2 regions of the Microbacterium sp. USHLN272 genome follow, and region 1 is predicted to be linked to the other one. Evidence: riboswitches for the same ligand, from Rfam matches in the RefSeq annotation. Region 1 holds a riboswitch; the other holds the start of a gene.
The links. Region 1 has a riboswitch for thiamine pyrophosphate ahead of thiM (hydroxyethylthiazole kinase). Riboswitches for the same ligand answer to the same signal wherever they lie in the genome.
Positions count from the first base shown of each region.

Region 1 (7,439 bases):
TGGCGGCCCGTCGTGCGGCCGACCTCATGGTCGAGCTGGCCGGCGGCACGCTCACCGACGAGGGGGGCGCGCTCTTCGCCGAGGTCTTCGTCGGCGAGATCGACCTGCCCGCAGGCTTCGTCGAGGGCCTGATCGGCGTCGACTACACCGAGGCCGAGATCACCGGCGCCCTCACCACGATCGGTGCGGAGGTGACCGCTGCCGAAGACGGGTGGACCGTCATCCCTCCGACCTGGCGTCCCGATCTGACCGACAAGTGGACGCTCGCCGAAGAGGTCGCCCGTATCCACGGCCTCGACCGCATCCCCTCGGTGCTTCCCACGCCGCCGTCGGGCCGCGGACTCACCGCGCACCAGCAGGGCCGCCGCCGGGTGGCGAACGCCCTGGCGTCCGCGGGCTTCGTCGAGACCCCCGCCTTCCCGTTCACGACCGAGGCGCAGAACGACCTCCACGGATCGGCGACGGGGGAGCACCTGCCCAGCATCCGGCTGGCGAACCCGCTCGACGGCCAGGCGCCGTTCCTGCGACGCTCGCTGGTGCCGGGGTTGCTCCAGACGGCGCACCGCAACATCTCACGCGGTCTCACCGACCTCGCGATCTTCGACACGGGCGCGGTGTTCCTGCCCGAAGCCGGGACGACCTACGGCACGGATGAGGTTCCGCCACTCGGGGAGCGCCCCTCGGAGGAGACCCTCGCCGAGCTGAACGCATCGATCCCGCCGCAGAACCGCTTCCTCGCCGCTCTCCTGACCGGGAACGCGACCCCGCGCCAGCCGGGACGTCCGGCCGAGGCGGCCGGGCTCTCGGATGCTCTCGACGCCGTGCGCGTGATCGCGACGGCCGCAGGCGTCGAGATCGACGTCGTGCAGAGCACGCGAGCCGCCCTCCACCCGGGGCGCACGGGCGACCTGCGCGTCGCGGATCGGGTCGTCGGCTACGTCGGCGAACTCCACCCCGCTGTCACCGCGGATGCGGATCTCCCTGGGCGAGCGACCGTGCTCGAGGTCGATCTCGATCTCGTGCTCGCCCTCGCGGGCGAGCGCATCGTCGCCGCATCGCTCTCGACGTTCCCCGCCGCGACGCAGGATGTCTCGCTCGCTGTGCCGATCGAGGTGCCGGCCGCGGATGTCGAGGCAGCACTCGCCGAGGGCGCGGGTGCGCTCCTCGAATCGGTGCGCCTGGTCGACGACTACCGCGGCGAGGGCGTTCCTTCGGGTTCGAAGAGCCTGAGTTTCGCGCTGCGTTTCCGCGCCGACGATCGCACTCTCACGGCGGCCGAGGCCAGCGAAGCCAAGCTCGCGGGCGTCGCCGTCGCCGCCGGGCGCTTCGGGGCGGCTCTCCGCGACTGAGCCCCACACGATCCCCTCGCAGGCACTGGCCGTCGCGCAGCGTTACCGCTAGCGCGACGGCCAGTGCCAGCTCGGACGCTCGAGCGGCAGCTGATCGCGCACACGGGTTCCGTAGCCGTTCGACTCGAGCTCGACGACCGACCCGCCCGCCTCGGCGAGTGCGCGGCGGAGGGGTGCCGAGTGGGTGACGACGATCACCTGCGTCTGGGACGCCGCATGAGCGAGCAACGAGCCGAGAGGGTCGATGAGGCTCTCGTGCAGGCTCGACTCGGGCTCGTTGACGACGAGGAGCGGCGGCGGGTCGGCGGGCAGCAGTGCCGCGCACCACAGCAGGTACCTGAGCGTGCCGTCGGAGAGTTCGGCGGCGTCGAGCGGACGCAGCAACCCGGGTTGCCGCAGCTGCAACCGGAACGAGCCGTCGGTGACGGAGATCTGCACGCGTGATCCCGGGAAGGCGCGGTCGACGGCCTCGTCGAGCGGAGCGCCGCGTCCGGCTTCCGTCGTCGTCGCCCACACGGCGGCGAGGTCGGAGCCGTCGTCGCTCAGCCAGCGCGTGCGGGTTCCGACCTGCGGCTGTCGCGCGGGGGCGGACGCGTCGGTGCGGAAGTGGTCGTAGAAGCGCCAGCTGGCGATCCGGGAGCGCAAGGATGCCGTCTCCCACCGCGCGGTGCCGTCGACGAGGTCGAGCAGCACGCTCTGCCCCGGTCCCATCGGCTGATCCACCGACTCCCAACCGTCGTCGCCCCGCACCCGCACCCCGCCGCGCTGACGATCGACGAACAGCGTTCCCGGCCGCGCGAACGGGCCGCTGAACAACTGTTCGCGTTTGATCTCCGGGTCGCGCGTGAAGAGGCTGCGCGCGTCGGTCTGCGGCAGGCCCAGGTCGATGAGGTACCCGACCTCGTCGGCGGCGATGCCGAGGCGCACCGAGATCGGTCGGGTACGCCGTGTGCCCTGGGCTCCCTCACCCTGCGGCGTCTCGGGGCCCGCCCACAGCACGCTGTCGAGGCCTCCCTCCCGTGCGACGGCGGCGACCGCGCGGCCGTGGCCGGTCGCTGCGAGCAGGCGCAACGCGCGGTAGAGGTTCGACTTGCCCGTGCCGTTCGCCCCCGTGATCACGGTGAGCGGATCGAGCGGCACGACGACGTCGACGAGCGAGCGGTAGCCGGAAACGGCGAGGGTCGTGAGCATGGCCCCATCGTGTCAGGCGCATCCGACACTCTGCTCTGAGCGGATGCGCTTCCGTCGGCGCGCCGATCCTGGTGTGCTGGTGTCATGACGAAGGCTCTGATCCTCGGCGGCACCGGATGGCTGTCGAGCCGGATCGCCCGCCGCCTCCTCGACGAGGGCGCCGCCGTGACCTGCCTCGCGCGGGGGACCCGCCCGGTGCCGCCGGGGGCGACGCTCGTGGTCGGGGACCGGACCGGCGCCGATCCGTACGCGGCGCTCGACGGCGAATGGGACCTCGTGGTCGACGTCTCGTCCTCGGCGCTCCAGGTCGCCCGGGCCGTCGACGAGCTCGGAGACCGCGCCGCCCGCTGGACCTTCGTGTCGTCCGTCTCGGTGTACGCCGACGACGAGACGGTGGGCGCCGACGACGAGACGGTGGGCGCCGACGAGAGCGCGCCGCGGCATCCGTCCTCCCGCGCGGAGGATGCCGACTACGGTGCGCAGAAGGCGGCGGCGGAGGATGCCGTCGCCGCACTGGGCGATCGGGCGCTGATCGTGCGACCCGGTCTGATCGTGGGCGAGGGCGACCCGAGCGACCGCTTCGGGTACTGGGCGGCGGCGTTCGCGCGGGCGGGGGAGCGACCGGTGCTGGTGCCGCCCCTGGCCGGCCGGACCGCGCAGGTCGTCGACGTCGACGACCTCGCCGCGTACGTCGCCTCCTCGCGAGCCGTCGGCGCGGTGAACGCGGTCGGCGACAGCATCCCGCTCGCCGACATGCTCGAGATCGTGCGCGGTGCCGCCGGACACACCGGCGGCGTGCGCGAGGCGAGCGAGGAGTGGTTGCGCGCGCGCAGCGTGGAGTACTGGATGGGCGTGCGCTCGTTGCCGCTCTGGTTGCCGGCCGACATGACCGGATTCATGACCCGTCGCAACGAGAGGTTCCTCGCGACGGGAGGCGCGCTGAGCCCGCTCGACGCGACGGCCGCACGGGTCGTGGCCGACGAGCTCGTGCGCGGTGTGGATCGTCCGCGCCGCGCCGGGCTCAGCCGCGCGGAAGAGGCGGATCTCCTCGCCGAGCTCGGCGGCCGATCACGGTCGCTTCGCTAGACTCTGGGCGAGTGACACGGGGTGCCGCATCCGCGGCTGAGATCACACCCGTCGAACCTGATCTAGTTCGTACTAGCGAAGGGATGTCGCAATGAGCGATCTTCTGCGTCCATCGTCCGCCCCCTCGACCGCGCAGTCCGCGGCCGAACTGCTCGAAGCGCTGCGCACGGCTGCGCCGTTGACCCACTGCATCACCAACGCGGTCGTCACCGGATTCACCGCCAACGTGCTGCTCGCGGTCGGAGCCGCGCCGGCGATGGTCGACATCGTGGGCGAGGCGGGGATGTTCGCGGGTGCGGCCTCCGGGCTGCTCGTGAACCTCGGCACCCCGACCCCGGAACAGCGCGCGGCGAGCCTCGAGGCGGTCGACGCGGCGACCCTCGCCGGCACTCCCTGGGTGCTCGATCCTGTCGCGATCGGTGTGCTCCCGGTGCGCACCTCCCTGGCGGGCGAGCTCGCCGAGCGTCGGCCGACGGCCATCCGCGGCAACGCGTCGGAGATCCTCGCGCTGGCGGGCATGAGCACGGGCGGACGCGGGGTCGATGCCACCGACGGCACCGAAGCCGCGCTCGACGCGGCCCGACACCTCGCTCGTCGCCATGGCAGCATCGTCGCCGTCTCGGGCCCCGTCGATCTGCTGACCGACGGCGAGCGGGTTCTCCGGCTGTCGAACGGTGACGCGCTCCTGACGCGCGTGACCGGAGGAGGATGCGCACTCGGCGCGGTGATGGCGGCGTTCCTCGGCACCGCCAGGGCGACCGGTACCGGAGCGCTGGATGCCGTCGCCGGGGGTTCTCTCGTCTACACGATCGCCGCGGAGGATGCGGCGGCGTCGGCGTCGGGGCCGGGCAGCTTCGCCGTCGCCCTGCTGGACGCGCTCGCCGCCGTCGAGCCGGCAGAGGTCATCGCTCGCGCGCACGTCGAGGAGGGAGCGCGGTGATCGCGGATCTCTCCCTGTACCTCGTGACGGACGCCGCCCTGTGCGGTGCACGCGGCGTCGTCGAGACCGTGCGGGAGGCGGTCGACGGTGGCGTGCGTATCGTCCAGCTCCGCGAGAAGGATGCCGAGCACTCCGACGTGGTCGCTCGCCTGGTCGAGCTGTCGCGCGTGATCGATGGGCGAGCGCTCCTCGTGGTGAACGACCGGCTGGAGGCGGCTCTCGATGCACGCGCGCAGGGCGCCCGAGTCGACGGGGTGCATCTCGGTCAGGGCGACGAGTCGGTGCTCCACGCGCGTGCGGTGCTGGGACCCGACGCGCTGATCGGGCTCACGGCGAACAGCGCGGCCCATCTCGCTGCGGTCCACGCATTGCCCGAGGGCACGGTCGACTACCTCGGGGTGGGAGTCATCCGCCCGACGGCGACCAAGCCCGACCACCCGCCGGCTCTCGGGATCGAGGGGTTCCGGGCGTTCGTCCGGGCCACCGCCCTTCCCTGCGTCGCGATCGGTGGCGTCGGCATCGACGACACCGAGGATCTGCAGTCCGCCAGCGCCGCTGGGCTCGCCGTCGTCTCCGCGCTCTGCGCCTCGCCGGATCCGCGTGCCGCGGCCTCCGAGTTCCGCGCGCGGTGGCGGCGGGGCGCGGTGCCACGGGTGCTGAGTATCGCCGGCAGCGATCCCTCCGGCGGTGCGGGGATCCAGGCCGACCTCAAGTCGATCGCGGCGAACGGCGGATACGGGATGGCGGCGATCGCCGCGCTCACCGTGCAGAACACGCGCGGCGTGCGCGATGTGCACGTGCCCGACGCCGCGTTCCTCTCGGCGCAGCTGGAGGCGCTGTCGGACGACATCGTGATCGACGCCGTCAAGATCGGGATGCTCGCGAACGTCGAGGCCGTGCGCGTCGTGAGCGCGTGGCTGGATCGGGTGCGCCCGCCGATCGTGGTGCTCGACCCCGTGATGGTGTCGACGAGCGGGGATCGTCTGCTCGACGCGGATGCCGAGGACGCTCTGGCCTCGTTGCTGCACCGCGCGCATCTCGTCACCCCGAACCTCGCGGAACTCGCCGTCCTCACCCGCCGGGAGATCGAGGGATGGCCCGCGGCGCTCGCCGCAGCCGAGGAGGTGTCGACCGAGTACGGCACGGCGGTGCTGGTGAAGGGCGGTCACCTCCCCGGTGATCAGGCTCCGGACGCGATCATCGACGTGCGATCCGGCTCACGGGAGGAATTCGGCGGCGGTCGCATCGCGACGGCGAACACCCACGGCACGGGATGCTCTCTGTCCTCCGCCCTCGCGACACGACTCGCCCGCGGAGACGACCTCACCGAGGCGGTGCGCGCTGCGCGGAGCTGGCTGCGCGAGTCGCTGCGGGAGAGCGGTGCCCTGCACGTCGGTGGCGGTCACGGCCCGGTGCATCACTTCGCGGGGCTCTGGGCGCGGGGCGGTGTGGGCACGCGACCGCTCCCGGAGGAGGTCGCCGAGGACTGGTGGCAGGGCATCGCCGGGATCCGGGCGGGCATCGACGGCCTCCCGTTCGTCCGCGGACTCGCCGACGGTTCCCTCCCCACGGAGGACTTCCTCTTCTACCTCGCGCAGGACGCGCTGTATCTCCGCGACTATGCGCGTGTCCTCGCCGACGCCGCCCGACTCGCGCCCACCCCGGACGAGCAGGTGTTCTGGGCGGAATCGGCCCGCGGGTCGATCCTGGGTGAACTCGAACTGCACGCCTCCTGGTTGACACCGGCGCAGGGGGTGGCGGCGGCCACGTTCGCCGCGGACGCCTCGCCGACGACAACCGCATACCTCGACCACCTGCGATCCGTGGCGTTCGGGGGTGACTATCCCGAGCTGATCGCCGCCGTGCTGCCGTGCTTCTGGCTCTACACGGACCTCGGCGAGCGTCTGCACGCGGGGGACTTCGGGGAGCGCGCCCGAGACCCGCAGCATCCGTACGCCACGTGGCTCGCGACGTATGCCGACCCCGCCTTCGCCGAGGCCACCGCCCGGGCGATCGCGTTCGTCACCCGGGCGGCGGCCGCGGCGGATGACGAGGCCCGCGCGCGCATGCGGCGTGCGTTCGAACGCTCCAGCGCTCACGAGCAGGCGTTCTTCCGTGCCCCGGGGGAGCGGGCAGCGCCTCGGTGACGTGACGGATTTGCGGATGCCGTCGAGGGCGCGCTATCGTCGCGACATGCCTTCGGCCGCTTCCGCTGTCTCGACGCTCGTCCCGAGCGCCGCTCCGGTGCGCCGACGCCGCGACCGCCGACGTTAGGCGACCCCGCGCTCCTGCCTGCCGATCCCGGCGGACGATGGTCGAGCACCGGTGTCGCCGCCCCGGTCCCCGACAGCCCCGACCGTTAAGGTAGAAGCATGACGTACTCCGTCGCCGTCTCCGGCGCATCCGGCTACGCGGGCGGCGAGATCCTCCGCCTCCTCGCCGCTCATCCCGACATCGAGATCCGCACCGTCACGGCGCACTCGAACGCCGGACAGCCGCTCGTCCAGCATCAGCCCCACCTGCGCTCCCTCGCGCACCTCACCCTGCAGGACACCACACCCGAGATCCTCGCGGGTCACGACATCGTCGTGCTCGCGCTCCCGCACGGACAGTCCGGGCAGTACACGGATGCGCTGGGCGACGTTCCGCTCGTCATCGACGCCGGTGCCGATCACCGTCTGACGTCGCAGGACGCCTGGGACGCGTTCTACGGAGGCACCTTCCACGATGCCTGGACCTACGGCGTGCCCGAGCTCCTCGTCGACGGAACGAAGCAGCGCGAGCGCCTGCGCGGTGCCGCACGCATCGCTGCTCCCGGCTGCAATGCCTCCACCGTCAGCCTCAGCCTCGCCCCCGGGGTCGCCGCCGGTGTG
Region 1 is NZ_JBBCRA010000002.1:12,207-19,645, reverse strand. It holds gene pheT (phenylalanine--tRNA ligase subunit beta) at 1-1,349, shown strand, start outside; gene WFJ97_RS13385 (AAA family ATPase) at 1,398-2,540, opposite strand; gene WFJ97_RS13380 (NAD-dependent epimerase/dehydratase family protein) at 2,625-3,626, shown strand; TPP riboswitch at 3,634-3,727, shown strand; gene thiM (hydroxyethylthiazole kinase) at 3,718-4,566, shown strand; gene WFJ97_RS13370 (bifunctional hydroxymethylpyrimidine kinase/phosphomethylpyrimidine kinase) at 4,563-6,713, shown strand; gene argC (N-acetyl-gamma-glutamyl-phosphate reductase) at 6,939-7,439, shown strand, end outside.

Region 2 (7,439 bases), on a different contig from region 1:
GCCGAAGAACCGGCGGATGCGTCCCCGATCGGCGACTCCGCGGGCCCGGCGCGCGAGTTCGAGCGCCCGCCAGTCATCGAGGAACAGCCCGATCATGCGCAACCCGGCGAGCGCGCCCAGCACGAACCGGGCGGGCAGCTTCAGCACCTGAGCGAGTCCGTCGGCGAGGTCGGTGGGGTCGACCGTGATGAACAGCACCACCGACGGCAGCGCGATGGCGAGCACGCGCAGGAAGGTCGCGAGAGCGAGCGCGAGCGACCCGTCGCTGATGCGCAGCACGAACCACTCGACGTAGATCGTGCCGCTCGTCTCGCCGTAGAGCGCGATCGTGACGGCGGTGAGGGGCGCCGCGAGCCAGACCGGCCAGGTGCGCAGCCAGAACTCGCGCCAGCCGATGCCGGCGAAGAAGAACAGCACGCACTCGAGCACGAGGGCGACGGAAGCCGACACCGGATCGAGCGTGAGGATCAGCGGGATCGCGATCAGCGCGCTCACCCCGAGCTTGGCGACGGGGTTGATGCCGGCGATCCGTCCGGTGCGGGCGGTGGTGTCGAGCACGGTCATCGGATGCCGCCCAGCTCGTAGCGTTCGGCGTGGAGCGCGCGGGCGACGTCGAGGTCGTGCGTGATCGTCACGATCGCGGTGCCCTCGTCGCGCAGGGCAGCGAGCATCGCGACGAGTTCGGCCCAGGTACGGGCGTCCTGTCCGAAGGTCGGCTCGTCGAGCACGAGCACCCGGGGCCGGGTCGCGAGGGCGGCGGCGACCGTCAGCCGACGCTTCTCGCCGCCCGACAGCGTGTAGGGGTTGGCGCGCGCGAGCCGGTCGAGGCGCAGCCGGTGCAGCAGCTCCTCGCTGCGCGCGGCGATCTCGTCCTCGGACATGCCGAGAGCGCGCGGGCCGACCGCGAGCTCGTCCTGCACGGTCTTCGCCAGCAACTGATGCTCGGGCTCCTGGAAGACCATCCCGATACGGGTGAGCAGATCGCGCGAGGCCCAGTCGATCGGCGTCGATCCGATGCCGGCGGCCAGGGCCGCGGATGCCGCGACCGCACCGCCCGCAGGCGGCAGGAGTCCCGCGAGCGTGAGCCCGAGGGTCGACTTGCCGGCACCGTTCGGCCCGGTGATCGCGAGCGCCTGTCCTGCCCGCACGTCGAGGTCGATGCCGCTCGCCACGGGCTTCCCCTTTACGCGGGCGACGGCGAGATCGCGGGCCGAGATCAGCACCTCGCCGGACGCCGACAGCGGAGCGGGCGGAGCATCCGGAGCGAACCCCGGCACCCACACCCCGTCGGCCGCGAGCCGGGCGCCCTCGACGCCGAGCACGTGCGCGGGCGGTCCGTCGGCCACGACCCCGCCCTGCCCGACCACGATCACCCGGGTGATCAACGGCAGCCATACGTCGAGGCGGTGCTCGACGACGATCAGCGTCGCGGGGTGCGCCTGCAGCATCCGCTCGACCGCGTCGCGCACCTCGACCACGCCCGCGGGATCGAGGTTGGCCGTCGGCTCGTCGAGCAGCACGAGCCCCGGCCGCATCGCGAGGATGCCGGCGAGCGCGAGGCGCTGCTTCTGCCCGCCCGACAGCGCCTTGGTCGGGCGATCGAGCGGCACATCGAGGCCGACCGCGTCGAGCGCCTGCGTCACGCGCGGCCAGATCTCGGCGCGCGGGATGCCGAGGTTCTCGCACCCGAAGGCGACGTCGTCACCCACCCGGGCGAGAATCACCTGCGAGTCGGGATCCTGGAGCACGAGCCCCGTGCGCCCGCGCGTGGACGCTGCGGGGATGCCGTCGACGAGGAGCGAGCCCTGGGCTTCGCCCTCCTCGTCGCCGCCGAGCACCCCGGCGAGTCCCTGCAGCAGCGTCGACTTGCCGGCACCGGATGCGCCGAGCACCAGCACGCGCTCCCCCGGCTCGATCCGGAACGAGACGTCCTGCAGCGCCCAGGCCAGACGGCTGGCATGACGCCAGCCCCACGCGGTCGCCTCGACCGTCGCGGGGCCGGCCTGATCGATCGTCATCAGACGCGGACGCGCGCCTCACGGCCCGAGCCGAAGCGATCGAGCGCTCCCGTGGCCGCGATGCCGCGCGCCAGCACCCACGACAGGGCCCCGGCGATCACCGCGCCCGACACGACCGTGCTGATCAGATAGATCACCGTGAACTCGGTGCCCGACCCCGCGTACCAGAGGATGAGGTTGTTGATGCCGCCGGCGAGGGCCGCCCCCGCTCCGGCGAGGATCGCGACCGGCAGCGACCAGCGGCGGTAGAAGAACAGCAGGAAGATCAGTTCGGCTCCCAGGCCCTGCACGAGCCCGGCCTCGAGCGTCAGGAACCCGCCCCACTGGTTGCCGATCAGGGCCGACACGACCGCGGCGAGCAGCTCGACGTAGATCGCCGCGCCCGCCTTGCGGATGATGAGGCCGCCGAGCACACCGGCGAACAGCCACGGTCCGTCGAGCAGCCCCTGCAGGCCCGGGAGCAGCGGCTCGAGGAGCGCCTTCGGGCCGAGGTAGCCGACGTTCCACGCGAGGAAGATCAGCCCGGCGGCGACGCCGAGCACGCTGGCGACCACGATGTCGACGACGCGCCAACGCCAGATCGTGGCGGGTGCGCTCTTCGCGGATGCCGGCTTCGCGGCGGATGCCGGGTTGGATCCGGATGCCGGGTTGGATCCGGATGCCGGGTTGGGTGCCGTTTCGCCGGTGTCCTTCGCGGCGGATTCGGGCGTGGACGTACTCATCTGAACTCCTCCCTGCGCTGGCATGACCCAGATCAGGTTCGACGGTCGAAGCGCGGTTCGCTCCCTCTCAGCCCGGCTCGCCGGACTCCCGTGGTTGTGCTGACCAGCATACCCGCGCGCCGACACCCGCGCCCGCCCGTGACGCATCGCCGCAGATCAGCCCGGGGATTGGGTACCGTAATCGAGTGACCGCCGCTCATCCCACCGACGCCGCCACCGCCGCCGTGCCCGATTCCGGCGCGGCTGCGACCGACGCCCCGGGCGAACTCGAGCCGCCTGCGACGGCATCCGTGCCCGCCGTGGCGGACCCTGACGAGGCGAAGGCTGCCGGCGTCGAGGAGGCTGGTCCCGAAGGTGCTGATGTCGAGGCTGCCGGTACCGAGAGTGCCGGTGCCGAGGCATCCGATACTCCGGAGGCGAACGAGAGCGAGACTCCCGAGGCCGCGTGGGCAGATGAGAAGCGCCCGGCCACCGCTCTGACCTGGATCGACACCGCTGCCGTCGCGGCGGGTTCCGCGGCGCGCACCTACGACGAGCCGTACGTCGAGGATCCCGCCGTCGCGATCATGCGCGGCGCCCGACTGCGCCCGGCGATCGCGAGCGCCCGCGTGCTCGTGCCGATCGGCATGGTTCTCGGTCTCGTCGGCGCATACGCCGGCACGACCATCCTCTGGCCGCTGCACGAGGTCGCCCCGACCGTTCATTCTGTCGAGTTCACCACCGTCGCCGCTCCCCCGGCCGCCGTGGCGTGGCCCGGCGTCGGCAGTGCAGCCGTCGGCGTGGGTGGCATCGGCTCGACGGCATCCTCGGTGGATCCGGCGAGCATCGCGAGCATCACCAAGGTGGTCAGTTCGCTCATGGTGCTCGACCGGATGCCCCTGGCCCTCGGCGAGCAGGGTCCCGAGTTCTCGTTCACCCGTGCCGACAGCCAGTCGTACTGGTCGTATCGGATGTCGGATCAGTCGTCGCTCGATGTGCCGGTCGGCGGAGTGCTCACCGAGTACCAGATGCTGCAGGGCACGCTGCTCGGGTCGGCGAACAACTACATCGACCGCCTCGCGCGGGAGATCTGGGGGTCGAACAGCGAGTTCGCGGCCGCCGCGGAGATCTGGCTGAGCGAGCGCGGCCTCAGCGATATCACGGTCGTCACACCGTCGGGCTTCGACATCGGCAACGTCGCGACACCCGACGCCCTGGTGCGCCTGGGCGAGCTCGCGATGAAGAACCCGGTGTTCGCGGAGATCGTCGGCACCCCTGCCGTCGAACTGCCCGGCGCGGGCCTCGTGACCAACACCAACGGCATGCTGGCCGACCCCGGTGTCGTCGGCATCAAGACCGGCACGCTGGTCGGGTGGAACCTGCTCACGGCGAAGAACGTGACCGTGGGCGACAGCACCGTGCAGCTCTACGCGGCGGTGCTGAATCAGGACGACGATGCCCAGCGGCTCGCGGCCACGCGCTCGCTGTTCGCCGAGGTCGAAGCGGCGCTCCTCGCCCAGGAACCCGCGGTTCCGGCCGGCACGGTCGTCGGTCAGGTGCGCACCGAGTGGGGCGCGGAGGTCGACATCGTGACGGATGCCGACACCGACGTGCTGCTCTGGAACGGTGCCGCGGCGACGACCTCGACGAACTTCTCGCTCGGGGATGCGCGGGAGGACGGCGACGCCGTGGGCTCGCTGAGCACGGCCGGCCCGATCGACGCGACCACGACGGAACTCGTGCTCGACGACGACGTCAAGGGCCCCAGCATCTGGTGGCGCCTCACGCATCCGATGAACCTGTTCGGCCTCGACTCGGAGTAGCCGGGTCTCCTGACTCCGTGAGGGGTCACAACACGCCGTGATCGTGCCCGCACGTGAGGCGTGTCGTGACCCCTCACGTTCAGATTGCCTCCTCGCACGCCTGTCGCCCTCTGCCGCCCGCTCATCCGCAGGGAAGAACGACACGTGCAGGGAGAATCCCGCCGAATCTCCCTAGATGTCTTTTCTCCCTGCACGTGGTTCCACGCCATCACGCCTGCACGGACGGATCACGTCCGCACGGCGAGACCCCCGGGATCGCCGTGCAGACGTGCGCGCTCCGTGCAGATGAGCGGGATCGGACGCATGCCGCGGCGGCGGGTTCTCGGGACGACGGCGCCGCACGCGAAGCGCCCCAGCCCGCGGATGCGGGTCGGGGCGCTTCGGGTGGGCGTGAGCCCGGGTACTGCGACGGGTCAGCCGTGCCGGGTCAGCGTGACGGGTCAGCCGTGGCGGGTGTCCCCCTCGGGAGACGGGTGCTCGATCACGGCCCGCGCCGCGGCAGCTTCGGCGGCGGGCTGCTGGGCTCCGACCGATGCGCCGGTGACGGCATCCGCTGCTGCGGCCTCGGCGGCATCCACGTCGTCGGCGTCGCCCGTGATCACGGTCGGCGTCGAGCCGGTGAGTGCCTCCTCGGCGTCGATGTCGGTCGCCGCCTGCTCGAACTGCGACTGGTACAGGCGCCAGTAGGCGCCCTGCGCGGCGATGAGTTCGTCGTGCGTGCCCTTCTCGACGATGTCGCCGTGCTCCATCACGAGGATGAGGTCGGCATCGCGGATCGTCGACAGGCGGTGAGCGATCACGAACGACGTGCGTCCCTCGCGGAGCGCCGCCATCGCGTTCTGCAGGAGCAGCTCGGTGCGGGTGTCGACGGCCGACGTGGCCTCATCGAGGATCAGGATCGACGGCTGGGCGACGAACGCCCGGGCGATCGTGATCAGCTGCCGCTCACCCGCCGAGACGTTCGACGCGTCCTCGTCGAGCACGGTGTCGTACCCCTCGGGCAACGCGTGCACGAAGCGATCGACGTACGTCGCCTTCGCGGCCTCGAGCACCTCGTCATCGGTCGCCGTGGAACGCCCGTATCGGATGTTCTCGCGGATGCTGCCCGCGAACAGCCACGGGTCCTGCAGCACCATGCCGGTGCGGGAACGCAGCTCGTCGCGCGTGACCTCCGAGATGTCCTGACCGTCGAGCAGGATGCGCCCGCCGTTCAGCTCGTAGAACCGCATGATCAGGTTGACGAGCGTGGTCTTGCCCGCACCGGTCGGGCCGACGATCGCCACCGTCTGCCCCGGCTCGACCCGGAAGGAGAGGTCCGTGATGAGCGGACGATCGGGCGTGTACGAGAACGCGACGTTCTCGAACTCGACGACGCCCTTGCCCTCGTCGAGCGCGGGAGCGTCGACGTCGTCGGCCTCCTGCTCCTCGGTGTCGAGCAGCTCGAACACGCGCTCGGCCGAGGCGGTTCCTGATTGCACGACCGCCGCCATTCCGCCCAGCTCCGACAGCGGCTGCGTGAACTGCTGCGAGTACTGGATGAACGCCTGCACGTCGCCGAGACGCAGCTGGCCGTTCGCGACCATGAGGCCGCCGAGCACCGCGATACCCACGTAGGTGAGGCTGCCGACGAAGGTCATCGCCGGCATGATGATGCCCGACAGGAACTGCGCCTTGAACGCGGCCTGGAAGAGTTCCTCGTTCTCGTCCTTGAACTTGTCGAGGGCGTCCTGCTCGCGGCCGAAGACCTTGACCAGCGCGTGGCCCGAGAAGGCCTCCTCGACGCGGGCGTTCAGCCGTCCGACCTTGCGCCACTGCGTGCCGAAGGCCTTCTGCGAACGCGGACCGATGACGCCGAAGATCACTCCCATGAGCGGAAGCGCCACCAGCGCGACGAGCGCCAGCTGCCACGAGATCGAGAACATGAGCACGAGCACGCCCACGACCGTGAGCACCGCGGTGATCGCGCCCGACAGCGACTGCTGCATGGTCTGCGTGATGTTGTCGATGTCATTGGTGACGCGGGAGATCAGGTCACCTCGCTGCACCTTGTCGAAGTACGACAGCGGCAGTCGGTTGATCTTCGCCTCGACCGATTCGCGCAGACGCCACATGGTGCGCACCATGATGACGTTGATGACGTAGCCCTGGATCCAGCTCAGGAACGCCGCGACCACGTAGATCGCGAGGACGGCGGCGATGACCCACCGGAGGGCGTCGAAGTCGACGCCGTCACCGACCTGGAAGTCACCGAGCGCGGCGACCTGGTTGGCGAAGTCGGTCTGGCCGCCCTGCCGCAACGCGTCGACGACGTCGTCCTGCGAGGTACCCGCGGGGAATCCGGGGAAGTCGCCGTTCGCCTGCCCGAGCTGCACCGAGATGAAGCCCTTGTAGATGAGGTTGGTCGCCTCGCCGAGCACCTTCGGAGCCGCCACCGTGAGCACGACGCCGATGGCGCCGAGGATCGACACGATCACGAACCAGACCGCCGAGGGCTTGAGCAGGCCGATCATGCGGCTGAAGCTCTTGCCGAAGTTGTCGGCCTTGCCGGGCGCGACGCTGTCCCAGCCGCCGCCGTCCTGACGCGCCTTCTCGGCCAGCTCGGCCTCGTACTTCTCCTCGTCGGTCAGTTCGGGCTCGACGACGGCCGCGGTGCCCGCGGTCGCACTCTTGGCTCCGCGACCGCGACGGGTACGTGAGGAGTTCTGCTCGCTCATGCGTCCACCCCCAGCTGCGACTCGACGATCTCTCGGTACGTCGTGCTCGTCTCGAGGAGTTCTTCGTGCGTTCCGACGCCGACCATGGTCCCGCCCTCGAGCACGACGATGCGGTCGGCATCGGTGATCGACGAGACGCGCTGCGCGACGACGACCTTGGTCACGTGGGGCAGCTCCCTCCAC
Region 2 is NZ_JBBCRA010000001.1:2,485,950-2,493,388, reverse strand. It holds gene WFJ97_RS12015 (energy-coupling factor transporter transmembrane component T family protein) at 1-564, opposite strand, end outside; gene WFJ97_RS12010 (ABC transporter ATP-binding protein) at 561-2,018, opposite strand; gene WFJ97_RS12005 (ECF transporter S component) at 2,018-2,740, opposite strand; TPP riboswitch at 2,731-2,842, opposite strand; gene WFJ97_RS12000 (D-alanyl-D-alanine carboxypeptidase family protein) at 2,926-4,542, shown strand; gene WFJ97_RS11995 (ABC transporter ATP-binding protein) at 4,983-7,256, opposite strand; gene WFJ97_RS11990 (ABC transporter ATP-binding protein) at 7,253-7,439, opposite strand, start outside.
Region 2: linked by a shared signal. The riboswitch ahead of WFJ97_RS12005 (ECF transporter S component) and the one ahead of thiM (hydroxyethylthiazole kinase) in region 1 are both predicted to bind thiamine pyrophosphate.